One region of the Streptomyces sp. SID5464 genome, then DNA from elsewhere that is predicted to be linked to it. Evidence: riboswitches for the same ligand, from Rfam matches in the RefSeq annotation. Region 1 holds a riboswitch; the other holds the start of a gene.

The links. Region 1 has a riboswitch for cyclic di-AMP ahead of GTY47_RS09685 (M23 family metallopeptidase). Riboswitches for the same ligand answer to the same signal wherever they lie in the genome.
Positions count from the first base shown of each region.
Region 2: linked by a shared signal. The riboswitch ahead of GTY47_RS36735 (C40 family peptidase) and the one ahead of GTY47_RS09685 (M23 family metallopeptidase) in region 1 are both predicted to bind cyclic di-AMP.

Region 1 is NZ_WWIQ01000009.1:292,333-299,620, forward strand. It holds gene GTY47_RS09670 (DNA topoisomerase IV subunit A) at 1-1,985, opposite strand, end outside; gene GTY47_RS09675 (pitrilysin family protein) at 2,381-3,778, shown strand; gene GTY47_RS09680 (pitrilysin family protein) at 3,775-5,163, shown strand; cyclic di-AMP (ydaO/yuaA leader) riboswitch at 5,356-5,519, shown strand; gene GTY47_RS09685 (M23 family metallopeptidase) at 5,533-6,318, shown strand; gene GTY47_RS09690 (GntR family transcriptional regulator) at 6,506-7,201, shown strand.
Region 2 is NZ_WWIQ01000075.1:98,245-105,532, reverse strand. It holds gene GTY47_RS36770 (8-amino-7-oxononanoate synthase) at 1-716, shown strand, start outside; gene GTY47_RS36765 (DUF397 domain-containing protein) at 780-1,010, opposite strand; gene GTY47_RS36760 (helix-turn-helix transcriptional regulator) at 1,020-1,880, opposite strand; gene GTY47_RS36755 (ATP-binding protein) at 2,094-2,552, shown strand; gene GTY47_RS36750 (LysR family transcriptional regulator) at 2,555-3,481, opposite strand; gene GTY47_RS36745 (LysE family translocator) at 3,574-4,203, shown strand; gene GTY47_RS36740 (DUF6328 family protein) at 4,139-4,780, opposite strand; gene GTY47_RS36735 (C40 family peptidase) at 4,862-5,335, opposite strand; cyclic di-AMP (ydaO/yuaA leader) riboswitch at 5,339-5,551, opposite strand; gene GTY47_RS36730 (hypothetical protein) at 5,887-6,195, opposite strand; gene GTY47_RS36725 (ATP-dependent Clp protease proteolytic subunit) at 6,203-6,838, opposite strand; gene GTY47_RS36720 (hypothetical protein) at 6,969-7,256, shown strand.

The DNA of each region.
Region 1 (7,288 bases):
ACGGCGCCGATGATCCGGTCACCCTCCTTGAGGGTGATCACCTCCAGCTCCTCCTTGTTGGACGGATAGTCCGGCACCACCCGCTTGACCACGCCCTGTTCCGTGCCGAGCGCCAGGCCCGGCGACGACTCGTCGAGCGTCGTCAGGCAGACCACCGTCTCGTCGTCCTCCAGGGAGACGAACTCCGCCAGCGGGGCGCCTCCCGCGAGGTTCGGGGTCGCCATCGACTCCGGGAGCTGGGGCAGGTCGATCACGTTCAGCCGCAGCAGCCGGCCGGCCGAGGTGACGGCGCCCACCTCGCCACGCGCGGTGGCAGGTACCGCCGAGATGATCACGTCGTGCTTGACGCGCTTGGCGCCGGCGTCCTCGGCGAACGGCTCGCCGTTCGCCGTACGGGCCAGCAGACCCGTCGAGGACAGCAGCACCCGGCACGGGTCGTCGGCCACCTGGAGCGGCACGGTGGCCACCGGGGCACCGCCCGACTCCAGCAGAACCGTACGCCGGTCGGTGCCGAACTTCTTGGCGACGGTGGCCAGTTCGGTGGAGACCAGCTTGCGCAGCTCCGTGTCCGAGTCGAGGATCCGGGTCAGCTCCTCGATCTCCGCGTTGAGCCGGTCCTTCTCCGTCTCCAGCTCGATGCGGTCGTACTTGGTCAGGCGGCGCAGCGGCGTGTCGAGGATGTACTGCGTCTGCACCTCGCTCAGCGAGAACTGCTCCATCAGGCGCTGCTTCGCCTGCGCGGAGTTCTCGCTGGAGCGGATGAGGCGGATGACCTCGTCGATGTCCAGCAGGGCCGTCAGCAGACCCTCGACCAGATGCAGCCGGTCACGCTTCTTGCCGCGGCGGAACTCCGAGCGCCGCCGCACGACGTCGAAGCGGTGGTCGAGATAGACCTCCAGCAGCTCCTTCAGCCCCAGCGTGAGCGGCTGGCCGTCGACCAGGGCGACGTTGTTGATGCCGAAGGACTCCTCCATCGGCGTCAGCTTGTACAGCTGCTCCAGGACCGCCTCCGGCACGAAGCCGTTCTTGATCTCGATGACCAGGCGCAGACCGTGCTCGCGGTCGGTGAGGTCCTTGACGTCGGCGATGCCCTGGAGCTTCTTCGAGCCCACCAGGTCCTTGATCTTGGCGATCACCTTCTCCGGGCCCACCGTGAAGGGCAGCTCGGTGACCACGAGGCCCTTGCGGCGGGCCGTCACGTTGTCGACGGACACCGTCGCCCGGATCTTGAACGTGCCGCGGCCCGTCTCGTACGCGTCCCGGATGCCGGACAGGCCGACGATGCGGCCGCCGGTGGGCAGGTCGGGGCCCGGGACGTGCTTCATCAGGGCGTCGAGATCGGCGTTCGGGTACCTGATCAGGTGGCGGGCTGCGGCGATCACCTCGCGCAGGTTGTGCGGCGGCATGTTCGTGGCCATACCGACCGCGATGCCCGAGGCGCCGTTGACCAGGAGGTTCGGGAAGGCGGCAGGCAGCGCCACCGGCTCCTGCTCCTGGCCGTCGTAGTTCGGGTTGAAGTCGACGGTGTCCTCGTCGATCGACTCCGTCATCAGGCTCGTCGCCTCGGCCATCCGGCACTCGGTGTACCGCATGGCCGCCGGCGGGTCGTCGTTGCCCAGCGAGCCGAAGTTGCCGTGGCCGTCGACCAGGGGGACGCGCATCGAGAAGGGCTGGGCCATGCGCACGAGGGCGTCGTAGATCGACGAGTCGCCGTGCGGGTGCAGCTTGCCCATCACCTCGCCGACGACGCGGGCGCACTTGACGTACCCGCGCTCGGGGCGCAGGCCCATCTCGTTCATCTGGTAGACGATGCGGCGGTGCACCGGCTTGAGGCCGTCGCGCGCGTCGGGCAGGGCGCGGGAGTAGATGACCGAGTACGCGTACTCGAGGAAGGAGCCCTGCATCTCGTCGACGACGTCGATGTCGAGGATTCTCTCCTCGTACGAGTCGTCGGGCGGCGGGGTCTTCGTGCTGCGGCGGGCCATCGCTGCCGGCTCCTTGCTGAAGCGTTGAACGAGATCTGACGCCGACCATTGTGGACCGCCGCACTGACAACCGGGACCAGGACCCGGTCCACGGCCTCACCGGCAGGGGTTCGGCCCCGTCCCGCGGGTGCCGCTCGCCGGGCCGGTGCGGCGGACGGGGACGCTGTCGGGGGACTGCCGCGGGCCGGCCGGTCCGAGGTCTTTCGCCGGTCGTTCGCCGGCCCCGGGCCAGGCGCGCCGTCACCACCGCACACCGCCTGCGGACGCTTCCCGCTCTCGCTCTCCGCGTACGCCCCCCGGGAACTTCACCAGGGCCCCGCACGCTTGCATACAGTGGCAGGACTCGCCAGGAAAACCGCGGTTCGAGCGACCGCGCCGCGATCGAAGGGACGTACATGCCCATGGGTCACACGGCCACAGCCCAGGCAGGCTCCGGGGGCCTGACAGCGACCGAGCACCGCCTGGCCAACGGCCTGCGCGTGGTGCTCTCCGAGGACCACCTGACCCCGGTCGCGGCGGTGTGCCTCTGGTACGACGTCGGCTCGCGCCACGAAGTCAAGGGGCGTACCGGCCTGGCTCACCTTTTCGAGCACCTGATGTTCCAGGGTTCCGCCCAGGTGAAGGGCAACGGCCACTTCGAGCTCGTCCAGGGCGCGGGCGGCTCGCTGAACGGCACCACCAGCTTCGAGCGGACCAACTACTTCGAGACGATGCCCGCCCACCAGCTGGAGCTCGCCCTCTGGCTGGAGGCCGACCGCATGGGCTCCCTGCTGGCCGCCCTCGACGACGAGTCGATGGAGAACCAGCGGGACGTCGTCAAGAACGAGCGCCGCCAGCGCTACGACAACGTCCCCTACGGCACCGCCTTCGAGAAGCTGACCGCCCTCGCCTACCCGGAGGGCCACCCCTACCACCACACCCCGATCGGTTCGATGGCCGACCTGGACGCGGCCACCCTGGAGGACGCGCGCGCGTTCTTCCGCACCTACTACGCGCCGAACAACGCCGTGCTCTCCGTCGTCGGCGACATCGACCCGGAGCAGACCCTGGCCTGGGTGGAGAAGTACTTCGGCTCCATTCCCGGCCACGACGGCAAGCCCGCGCCCCGGGACGGCACGCTGCCGGAGATCATCGGCGAGCAGCTGCGCGAGGTCGTCGAGGAGGAGGTCCCGGCGCGCGCCCTGATGGCCGCCTACCGACTGCCGCACGACGGCACGCGCGCGTGCGACGCGGCCGACCTGGCCCTGACCGTCCTCGGCGGCGGCGAGTCCTCCCGCCTGTACAACCGTCTGGTGCGGCGGGACCGTACGGCCGTGGCGGCCGGCTTCGGCCTGCTGCGGCTCGCCGGGGCGCCCTCCCTGGGGTGGCTGGACGTGAAGACGTCCGGTGACGTGGAGGTCCCGGTCATCGAGTCGGCCATCGACGAGGAGCTCGCCCGGTTCGCCGATGAGGGCCCCACGGCCGAGGAGATGGAGCGCGCCCAGGCCCAGTTGGAGCGCGAGTGGCTGGACCGGCTGGGCACGGTCGCCGGCCGCGCCGACGAACTGTGCCGGTACGCCGTCCTGTTCGGCGACCCGCAGCTCGCCCTGACCGCCGTGCAGCGCGTGCTGGAGGTGACGGCCGAGGAGGTCCAGGAGGTCGCCAAGGCCCGCCTGCGGCCCGACAACCGCGCGGTGCTCGTCTACGAGCCCGTCGCCGACGAGGCGGGCGACGCGGAGACCGCCGAGGACGCCGACACCACCGAGGACACCGCAGCCGCGGCCCTGAACGAGAACGAGGAGGCGGCCAAGTGACCGAGCTCGCCACGATGGACTTCCACCCCCAGCCGCAGGCGGGCGAGGCCAAGCCGTGGGCCTTCCCGGCCCCCGAGCGCGGCACGCTCGGCAACGGCCTGACGGTCCTGCGCTGCCACCGCCCCGGCCAGCAGGTCGTCGCCGTGGAGGTGCTGCTGCACGCGCCCCTGGACGCCGAACCGGCCGGCCTCGACGGCGTGGCCACGATCATGGCCCGGGCCTTCTCCGAGGGCACCGACAAGCACTCCGCCGAGGACTTCGCCGCCGAGTTGGAGCGCGCGGGCGCCACCCTCGACGCGCACGCCGACCACCCCGGCGTCCGGCTCAGTCTGGAGGTGCCGGCCTCCCGGCTCGCCAAGGGGCTCGGCCTGATCGCCGACGCCCTCAGGGCGCCCGCGTTCGCGGACAGCGAGGTCGAGCGGCTGGTCCGCAACCGCCTCGACGAGATTCCGCACGAGCTGGCCAACCCCGCCCGCCGTGCCGCCAAGGAACTCTCCAAGGAGCTGTTCCCGGCGGACTCGCGCATGTCGCGGCCCCGCCAGGGCACCGAGGAGACGGTCGCCGCGATCGACTCCGCGGCCGTACGCGCCTTCTACGAGCGGCACGTCAGGCCCGCCACGGCCACCGCCGTGGTCGTCGGCGACCTCACCGGCATCGACCTCGACGCCCTGCTCGGCGACACGCTGGGCGCCTGGACGGGCTCGGCGGCCGAGCCGCGCCCGGTGCCGCCGGTGACCGCCGACGACACGGGCCGGGTCGTCATCGTGGACCGCCCCGGCGCCGTCCAGACGCAGCTGCTGATCGGCCGGATCGGCCCGGACCGGCACGACCGCGTGTGGCCCGCGCAGGTGCTCGGCACGTACTGCCTCGGCGGCACCCTCACCTCCCGCCTGGACCGCGTCCTGCGCGAGGAGAAGGGCTACACCTACGGGGTGCGGGCGTTCGGCCAGGTCCTCAGGTCCGCCCCGGACGGGACCGGTGCCGCGATGCTCGCCATCAGCGGCTCCGTGGACACTCCCAACACCGGCCCCGCCCTCCAGGACCTCTGGACGGTGCTGCGCACCCTCGCCGCCGAGGGGCTGACCGACGCCGAGCGGGACGTCGCCGTGCAGAACCTGGTCGGCGTGGCGCCGCTGAAGTACGAGACGGCGGCGGCCGTCGCGAGCACGCTGGCCGACCAGGTCGAGCAGCATCTGCCCGACGACTACCAGGCCACCCTGTACCGGCAGCTCGCCGCGACCGGCACCGTGGAGGCCACCGCGGCGGCCGTCAGCGCCTTCCCGGTGGACCGTCTGGTGACCGTGCTCGTCGGTGACGCGGCGCAGATCAAGGGCCCGGTCGAGGCCCTGGGCATCGGCGAAGTCTCCGTCGTGGCAGCCGAGTAGCGGCCCGCGCGCGCAGGGGCCCTGGTTGTCTTCCAAGGCACCAGGGCCCCTTTATGCCCGAATTGATATGGAGGTTGCCTGTCTGCCCTGTGGGATGCGCTACAAAAGCCGGGATCCGTTTGGGAATTGAAAGTGGCCCCGCTTAGCGTCGTCCGGGCTGTTCGTCAGGCAGTGCGCCGCACCCGCGGCACCGGACAGTCATCGCCGAGTCCCCGTACGGCGCGAGCCAGGGGAGCCGGGGACCCACCGCAGTCCCTGGGGTGAATCGGACGCCCGAGCGAGCCGCGAGGGGGTCCGTAGGAGACCTTCCTGCTCCGAACCCGTCAGCTAACCCGGTAGGCGAGAAGGAAGGAAAGGACCAGGCACTCCATGGCGTTCACCCGCGCCACCGGGAAGCATCGTCGTCCCAGCCGGATGCAGCGCGGCACGGCCCGCGCGGCGGGCGTCGCGGCCCTCGCCACCACCGGTGTCATCGGCACCGTGGCCGCCCCGGCCTTCGCCGCAGAGCCCGCCGTCGAGCAGACCGGCCTCACCCCCGTCGTCACCATGGGCGACACCGTGGCCCAGCAGATCGACGCCCAGGCCGCCGCCCAGAAGCAGGCCGCCGAGGAGGCCGCCGCCAAGAAGAAGGCCGAGGAGGCCGCCCGCGAGCGGGCCGCCGAGGCGGCCAAGGAGGCCAAGGAGGCGGCCGAGAAGGCGCGCGAGGCCAAGGAGCGCGCCGCCCGCGAGGCCGAGCGCAAGCGCCTCAACACTTTCGTGCCCCCGATCTCCGGCTCGTACGTCTCCACCGGCTACCGGGCCAGCAGCGGGCTGTGGTCCTCCGGCAGCCACACCGGCGTCGACTTCCACGCCGCCAGCGGCACTCCCGTCCACGCGGTCGGCATGGGCACGGTCGTCGAGGCCGGCTGGGGCGGCTCCTACGGCAACCAGATCGTGATCAAGATGAACGACGGCACGTACACCCAGTACGGCCACCTGTCGTCCATCAGCGTCTCGGTGGGCCAGCGGGTCACCCCCGGCCAGCAGATCGGCCTGTCCGGCGCGACCGGCAACGTCACCGGACCGCACCTGCACTTCGAGGCCCGTACCAGCCCCGAGTACGGCTCCGACATCGACCCCGTCGCCTACCTCCGCTCGCACGGTGTGAACGTCTGACGGCGTACCACTCCGCTTCCCGAGGCCCCGGCTCCCCGAGCCGGGGCTTTCGGCGTTTGTGACGCCCGGCTGTCCAAAAAATATCCATGGATTCCGGTCCCCCGTCGGAAATTCCGGCTCATTGCAATAGAGTCACGGAACACGCGTCACTCGTCGACGTTTCACGGGGATTAAACGGAGGTCGGTCATGCGTATTCCCGCGCACTCGGTGTGCACGGCCATCCGGGACGACATCGTCGCGGGTGTCTACGAGCGCGGCAGCCGGCTGACCGAGGAACTCCTCGCCCGCCGCTACGGCGTCTCGCGCGTCCCCGTCCGGGAAGCCCTGCGCACCCTGGAGGCCGAGGGTTTCGTGGTGACCCGGCGGCACGCGGGCGCGTGCGTCGCCGAACCCACCGAGCAGGAGGCCGCCGACCTGCTGGAGATGCGGCTGCTGCTGGAGCCGCTCGGCGCGGCCCGCGCCGCCCAGCGCCGCACCGAGGCCCATCTGAAGGTCCTGCGCGGGCTGGTCCGGCTCGGCCAGGAGCGCGCCCGCCGGGGCAACAGCGACGACCTGCGCTCCCTGGGCGGCTGGTTCCACGAGACGCTCGCGCAGGCCTCCGGCAGCCCCGCGCTGACCTCGATGCTCACCCAGCTCCGCCACAAGATCGCCTGGATGTACACCGTCGAGGCGCCGGCCGGGCCGGTGGAGTCCTGGACCGAGCACGGCGCGATCGTGGACGCGGTGGCGCGCGGGGACAGCGAGCGCGCGCGGGCGGTCACGGCGCTGCACACCGAGCGCGCGACGGCCGCGCACCGGTTGCGTTTCGGTTCCGCCGGGGAGCGGGCCGAGCGTGTGAGGAACTCGCAACATCCCGTAAACACGGCGAGCCTGCGGCATTAACACGGGAGCCGTATACAAAGAGCAGGAAATTCGCGGGGGATTATTTCTGCTGCCCGTCAACGGGAATTCCACGTCCCGCGAACCGGA
Region 2 (7,288 bases), on a different contig from region 1:
AGGTGGTGGCGCACGCCGAGCCGGAGGCCGTGCGCAAGGCGCTGCACACGCACGGGGGCACGGCGATCACCGTGTCCGACACGGTCTTCTCGGTCGACGGCGACGCGGCCCCGCTCGCCGCGCTCGCCGAGGCGTGCCGGGAGCACGGCGCGGGTCTGGTGGTGGACGACGCCCACGGCCTGGGCGTCCTCGGTGACGGCGGCCGCGGCGCCCCGCACGCGGCGGGGCTCGCGGGCGCCGACGACGTCGTCGTGACGGTCACGCTGTCCAAGTCGCTCGGCAGTCAGGGCGGAGCCGTCCTCGGCCCGGCCCGGGTGATCGACCACTTGGTCAACGCGGCACGGACGTTCATCTTCGACACGGGTCTCGCCCCCGCGGCGGCGGGGGCGGCCCTGTCGGCACTGCGGCTGCTGCGCCGCGAGCCGGAGCGCGCGGCTCGGGTCCGCGCGGTGGCGGGCGAGTTGCACGCACGCCTGACCGCCGCGGGTCTGGAAGCGGTACGTCCGGACGCCGCGGTGGTCTCGGTGCGGGCGCCCTCTCCCGAGGACGCCGTGCGCTGGGCGGCCGGGTGCCGCGCGGCGGGCCTGGCCGTGGGCTGCTTCCGTCCTCCTTCCGTGCCCGACGGCATCTCACGGCTCAGGCTGACCGCCCGCGCGGACCTGACCGCGGAACAGATCGAACGCGCTGTACGACTGATCGGCGAGACGCGGCCATGAGTCGGCGTGACACGGCCGTGCGTCGCTCGACGACGGACTGATCAGGAGTGGTTCGGATGCGGCTCAGATGCGGTCGACCGCGGCCGTGAACTCCGTCCAGCTCCTCCGTGAGAAGAGCAGTGCGGGCCCGGCCGGGTCCTTGGAGTCGCGCACGGCGAGCAGTCCGGCCCAGGGCGGGGCGGCCGGACACGCGGTCTCGACGCAGTTGTTCGCGCCGGTGCTGTAGCTGCTGCGCAACCACCGCACACCGTGCAGTTCGATGCTTGAGGGGACGTGACGAGGCAGTGCACGCATGGTGCCTCCTTACGCGCCGGCGGCTGTCCCGGCGATGAAATCCAACGAGTCCTCGGGCGAAAGGGCGTGGATCTGAAGGGCGTTGAAGGCCTCCGTGTAGGCCCGGAGGTCTTCTTTCCGTTCGAGGTAGAGGCTACTCGTCAAGTGGTCGAGAACAACAACATCCAGATCAGATGTGCTCGAAAATGAGAAAATAACGAAAGGGCCGGTGACTCCGATGTGCGCCCCGGCGGCGAACGGCAGCACCTGGAGCCGCACTTGGGGCAGCCGCGCCGCCTCGACCAGCCGTTCCAGCTGCCGGGCCATCACCCCGGGCCCGCCCACCTCCCGCCGCAGCACCGCCTCGTCCAGGACGGCGCTCAGTTCCAGCGGCGGATCCGCGCGCAGCACGTCCTGCCGGGCCAGACGCACCTCGACCAGCGTGTCGAGCCGGTCCTCCGGCAGCCCCTCCACCGCGGCCTTCGTCACCGCACGGGCGTACTCGGGCGTCTGGAGCAGCCCCGGGACGACCGTGGTCTCCAGCGTGCGCATCGCGCCGGCCTGTGACTCCAGGCTGATGAAGTCCCGGTAGGTCGGCGGCAGCACCCCGCGGTAGGCGTGCCACCAGTGGGTCCGCCCGCCACTGTCCTCGGACCCCGCCAACACCATGAGCAACTCGCGCAGTTGAGCGTCCGCCACGGCGTACGCGTCGAGAAGTAACCGCACATCGGCCGGTTTCACCCCGCTCGTGCCCGTCTCGATACGGCTGACCTTCGACTGGTGCCAGCCCACCAGCCGGGCCGCCTCACCACTGGTGAGCCCCGCCGAGGTGCGCAGCGCGCGAAGTTCGGCGCCCAGTTTCCGGCGGCGCACCGCGGGACCGTGCTGCATGGGTTACTCCTTACTCCTTCCGAGCCACCCAAATACGGTCTCGCGTCGCAGAGTTCACCGCTTTGAGCGACAGATATATGCATATCTTGGTGGATCGCCGCCCTTCCGGGGTGTTCTGGTGGCACTCTGGCGACGAAGCACCAGTCCGGGACCGTACTCGAACCTTCCGCTCCGTGTCGGACTGCGGTCCCGTGGGAAAGGGACGACGTCGCCATGGCAGACCATTTGGAAGCATCCGTCACTCTGCCGAGCGATCCCGCCTCGGTCTCCGCAGCGCGCGCCTACGTGGTGGGCACGCTGGCGGAGTGGGGCCTGCCGGCGGACACGGAAGTGTCCGACACCATCCGGCTCATCATCTCCGAACTCGCGACCAACGCCGTCCAGCACACGTTCGGACAGTCGCCCACCTTCACGGTGGACGTCGAACTCGACCGCGACGAACACCTGCGCATCGGCGTCACGGACAGCCACCCGCGATTCCCCAGACGCCTGCCCGCCGCCGTCCAGCAGGACAACGGGCGCGGCCTCGTCATCATCCGCTGGCTGACCGCGGAATGCGGCGGCAGGCTCAGGATCCGCCGCACCCGCGAGGGCGGCAAGACCATCTCGATCGAACTCCCGTGGACCGTCCCGGTCCAGCCCGTGACGGCTGCGGGGCAGCAGGAGCCGTGATCTCACCGCATCTCTGACGCGTGCCGCGCGCGGCCGAACGCCCCGCGCAACAGGGCCCGGAAGGCCTCCACGGCAGGCGCCGCCTCCTCGCCCCGGTAGGCGACCGAGATCGTACGGCGCAATTCGCCCGCCCCGAGCGGGCGCACCCCGACCGGCGTGACCGATGTCCGCGCCACCATCTCCGGTACGACGCCCACCCCGAGCCCCGCGCTGACCAGTGCGCACACCAGCGCATAGCCGGGTGTCGAGACCAGGACCGACGGGCTGGCCCCGGCCCGCGCCAGCGCCGCCTCCACACCCTGCCGGGAAGGATGTTCCGGCGCCATGCTGATCAGCGGCTGACCTGCCAGTTCCGTCAAGGGAAGCCTGGACGTGCCGTCGGCGAGGGCATGACCCGGGGCGGTCACCAGAACCAGCTCCTCCACCAGGACCGGCTCCAAGCGGACGGAAGCGGGGAGCGAGAGGGCGTCGGCGGGCTCGTACGTGTGCGTCAGGGCCAGGTCGATGTCACCGGCGGCCACGGCCATGACACCGGTCGGCGGTTCGTGGTCGGCGACGGACAGCTCCACATCCGGGTGAGCCCGGCGGAACGCGCTCAGTACCGGCGGCAGCAGATGGATGCCCGCCGTCTGGAACGTCCCGAGCCTCAGGACGCCGCCCGACAGACCGGCCAGCCGGGCCAGTTCATGACGGGCCCGCTCCAACTCGTCGAGCACGCGCCGGGCCCGTGCCACCAGCAGCTCGCCCGCGCCCGTCAGCCGCGCCCCGCGGTGATGCCGGACCAGCAGCGCCGAGCCGGCCTCCCGCTCCAGCTTGGCCAGTTGCTGGGAGAGCGCGGGCGGGGTGTAACCGAGGCGCTCGGCCGCCCGGGTGATGGACCCGGCCTCCGCGACGGCGACCAGAGCCGCGAGCCGGGTCGGGTCGTACATGCCGCTGACCTCCACAGACCAAAGCGATGCTTAAGGCTTCCTCAGGATATTCGACATACCTGCTGAAGGCCCTGGTCCGGCAGGCTGGCCGCATGGACGCACAACTCATCGCCTTCACCGGGGTGGCGGCGGGCATGGTCGCGATGCCGGGCGCCGACTTCACGGTGGTCGTGCGCAACGCCCTGGTCTCCCGCCGGGCCGGCGTGGCCTGCGCGCTCGGCATCGCGGGCGGGCTGCTCCTGCACACCGCGCTGGCCGTTGCGGGGGTCGCCGCGGTCCTGGCCGCCGTGCCCGCGCTGTTCCGGGCGCTCCAGCTGCTGGGCGGCGGCTACGTCCTGTACCTGGGAGCGCGGACGCTGTGGTCACTGCGCGGGCACCGTGCCGTGGTCGCCGAAACCACGGGGACCGCTTCGTCCGCCGTGCGTCCCTTGCGGCAGGGCTTCGTCACGAACGCCCTGAACCCGAAGGCGCCCATCACCTTCCTCAGCCTGCTGCCGCAGTTCGTGCCCGCGAGCGGTCCCGCGCTGCCCCGGACGCTGCTGCTGGCGCTGATCGTGGTGGTCCTCGCCCTGCTGTGGTTCCCGGCCGTGGCGCTGCTGGTGGACCGACTCGGCCGCCGGCTGCGGGAGCCGCGTGCCGCGCGGGCCGTCGAGGGGGTCACCGGGGCCGCGCTGACGCTTCTCGGCGTGCTGCTCCTTCTCGAACCCCTGAGGGCTGCCTGATCGTGCCGCGCGGCGGTGCGGGGATCCGGACGGGACCCCGGGACGCAGGCTCCTCGCTGGTGGCTTGCGGCCGTCCGGGGCTGCCCTGCGTCTCGTCGCGCAGCCCCGCTCGCCGCACCAGCCGGGGGAGCAGCCCCCACAGACCGACGCAGACCAGGAACGTCGCCGCGCCCGCGGCGATGCCGCCGGCCCGACTGGTCGTCACATCGACCACCAGCAGGACCGAACCGCTGAAGGCGAACACCAGAACGATCAGACCGGTGGTGGCCAGTCGTGAGGAGACCTGCACGATGCGCGGCTTGGCGCCCTGCTGGAAGAGCGAGCGGTGCAGCGCGGCCGGCGCGGTGAACAGGGCCGCGGCCAGGACCGCCAGCAGCAGCGTGATGACGTAGGTGACGCGCTGGACCGTGTCGAGGGACGTGAAGCGCGAGGTGAACGCGAGCGACAGCAGGAACGCGAAGAGGATCTGTACGCCCGTCTGGGTGACCCGGAGCTCCTGGAGCAGCTCGACGAAGTTCCGGTCGGCGCGTTGCAGCGGAGTCTCGCCGCGCGCGGTGCAGGGACGGTGCTCGGCCATGGGGGACGGGTAACCACTTGAGGCCGTGTCACGCCCCGGCGTGCGGCGGCGCGTCAGGGACGCCGCCGCACGCCGGGCGGATCACCTCACGCGTCCGTACCAGACGCTCTTGGTCCAGATCTTCTGCAGCCGCACCACGTCCCCGCTCTTGGGGGCGTGCCAGAGCTTGTTTTTACCCGCGTAGATACCGACGTGGTACACGCTGCTGCCCGAGTGGAAGAACACCAGGTCTCCGGCTTTGCGGTTCTTGGCGGAGATGTGGCGCGTCTTGTTGTACTGCTGGGCGGCCGTGCGGGGGAGCTTCTTGCCCGCCTTCTTGAACGAGTACAGCGTGAGACCCGAGCAGTCGAACCTGTGCGGGCCGGTGGCCCCGTACTTGTAGGGCGATCCCTTCTTCGAGGCCGCTATCTGGAGTGCCTTGGTCGCCGGTGTGGCTGCCGCCGCCTCGGAGGAGAAGCCGGGAGCCACGATCGAGCCGCCCACGGCGGCGATGGTGAGGGCCGAGGCCGTACCGGCCCGGACCATGAGCGACGGGACACGATTGAGCGCAGTCATGCGCAACCCTTCGTCAGCCGCCTGTGAAGGATGACCTGTCGGATTCGGGCTGGCGAAGTTGCCCGGCCGCTGACGCGGCTTCACCCCAAGGGCTGCTCGGACCCGGTCATGGCGTGACCGTCCCGGCGACCCGTCGTGCTTGGGTCCTCCACTCCTGCCGATCCACTCCTGTCGACCGGTCATCCGGGCGGCGGCAGGACTCGGCGTCCGCCCGGACCGCCCCGCCGCTGCGGCGGGGGCTTGTCGTCAGACGGGATCTTGGCTCATGGTTGTCCCGAAATCCCAACGGAACCGGGGATTTGTGTTGTTACTCACCACTCACCCGTTCGGGTGGACACGTCTGTGTTCGAGCCACGGTCCACAGGCCCACTGGCCGTCGGACCAGCGATGGAATGTCCCATTCCGCCCTTCGGTCACGCGCGTTGCGCAACTGTGAGGGCCCGAAAAAAGGACTCTCGTCTACTCCGAACAGGGGTACGTCGTTCGGCCCGTTTCGACTCAGGCCCGGGCGCTCCGTCGACAGGGCGGGTGTCCGGGCCGGTGAGGCGGCGTCAACTGACGGACTCGGGGGGCAGGGTGACGCGGGCCGTGCGCCGCTCGCCGTCCAGCACCCGCAGTGCCCGGCCGAGGGTGCCGGCGTGCAGCTCCGTCTCGCCCCGCTGGTGCATCAGCGTCAGTGCGTCACGCAGCGCGGTCGCCTTGCCGACCAGGGCCTGGGCGGCGCGCAGTCCGCGATAGGTGTCGCCGGGCAGCGCCGGGTTGATCCGGCCGAGCAGATCGACGACCTCCAGGTAACGGTCGATCAACTCCGCCTCGGCGCGTGTCAGCGCGGGCAGCGGCGGCAGTTCGGGTGGGAGCACCGGCGGCTCACTCTCCGGTCGGCGGGGCCAGGGTGGCCTTGCGGTTGGGGATGATCCGGTCCACCAGGCCGTACTCCACCGCCTCCTGGGCGGTGAGGACCTTGTCGCGCTCGATGTCCGCGCTCACCTGCTCCCGGGTGCGCCCCGTGTGCCGTGCGAGCATCTCCTCCATGCGGGTCCGGATGCGTGTCAACTCGTCGGCCTGGATCGCCAGATCGCTGGCCTGTCCGCGGACCGGCTCGGGCAGGGCGGGCTGATGGATCACCACCCGCGCGTCCGGCAGCACGGATCGCTTGCCGGGCGTGCCCGCCGCCAGCAGCACCGAAGCGGCCGCGCCGGCCTGGCCCAGGCAGGTCGTCACCACGTCGCAGGCGACGTACTGCATCGTGTCGTAGATGGCCGACATGGCGTGGAAGGTGCCGCCGGGGGAGTTGATGTAGAGCGAGATGTCACGGTCGGGGGCCTGGTGCTCGAGGTACATGAACTGGGCCATCACGTCGTTCGCCGAGGTCTCGTCCACCGGCGTCCCGAGGAAGACGATCCGCTCCTCCAGCAGCTTCGAGTACGGATCCATCGACCGTTGTCCGGACGCCGTGCGTTCGGTGAACTCGGGCAGCACGTAACGGGCGGACGGTCGGGTCATGGCGACCCCCTCCTCGCGGGCAGAGCCGTCTCCGGCGACAGCTGTGTCTGTAAAAAATGTACAGGACGTACTTTTCAGAATGGAGGCAGATCGTGGGGGCGGGTAGATCACGCCGCGGTGCGCCGGGCCCGTGGTGCAGCGTCAGCAGATCAAGAAGCTGCCGTTGCGCGAGAGGATCGCGGCGGCGCGACGGCTGGCCGAAGGGCTGGACCCCGAGCTGCCGGACGCGCCGGTGACGCGGGAGCGTTTCCGTGTGGAGGTTCAGGAGAACATCGACACGGCCGGCTTCCATGACCAAGATCCTCAGCGGCAAGCGGGCGATCAAGTAGGGCCGCACCCACGCATGCACCATGAGGCCCGGGCCAGAGCCGTGGCTCACCACCTGGAGGTCAACCGCACTGCGGCCTGGGGGACGTGACAGAAAGTCCGTGTTGATCTCATGGGCCAGGG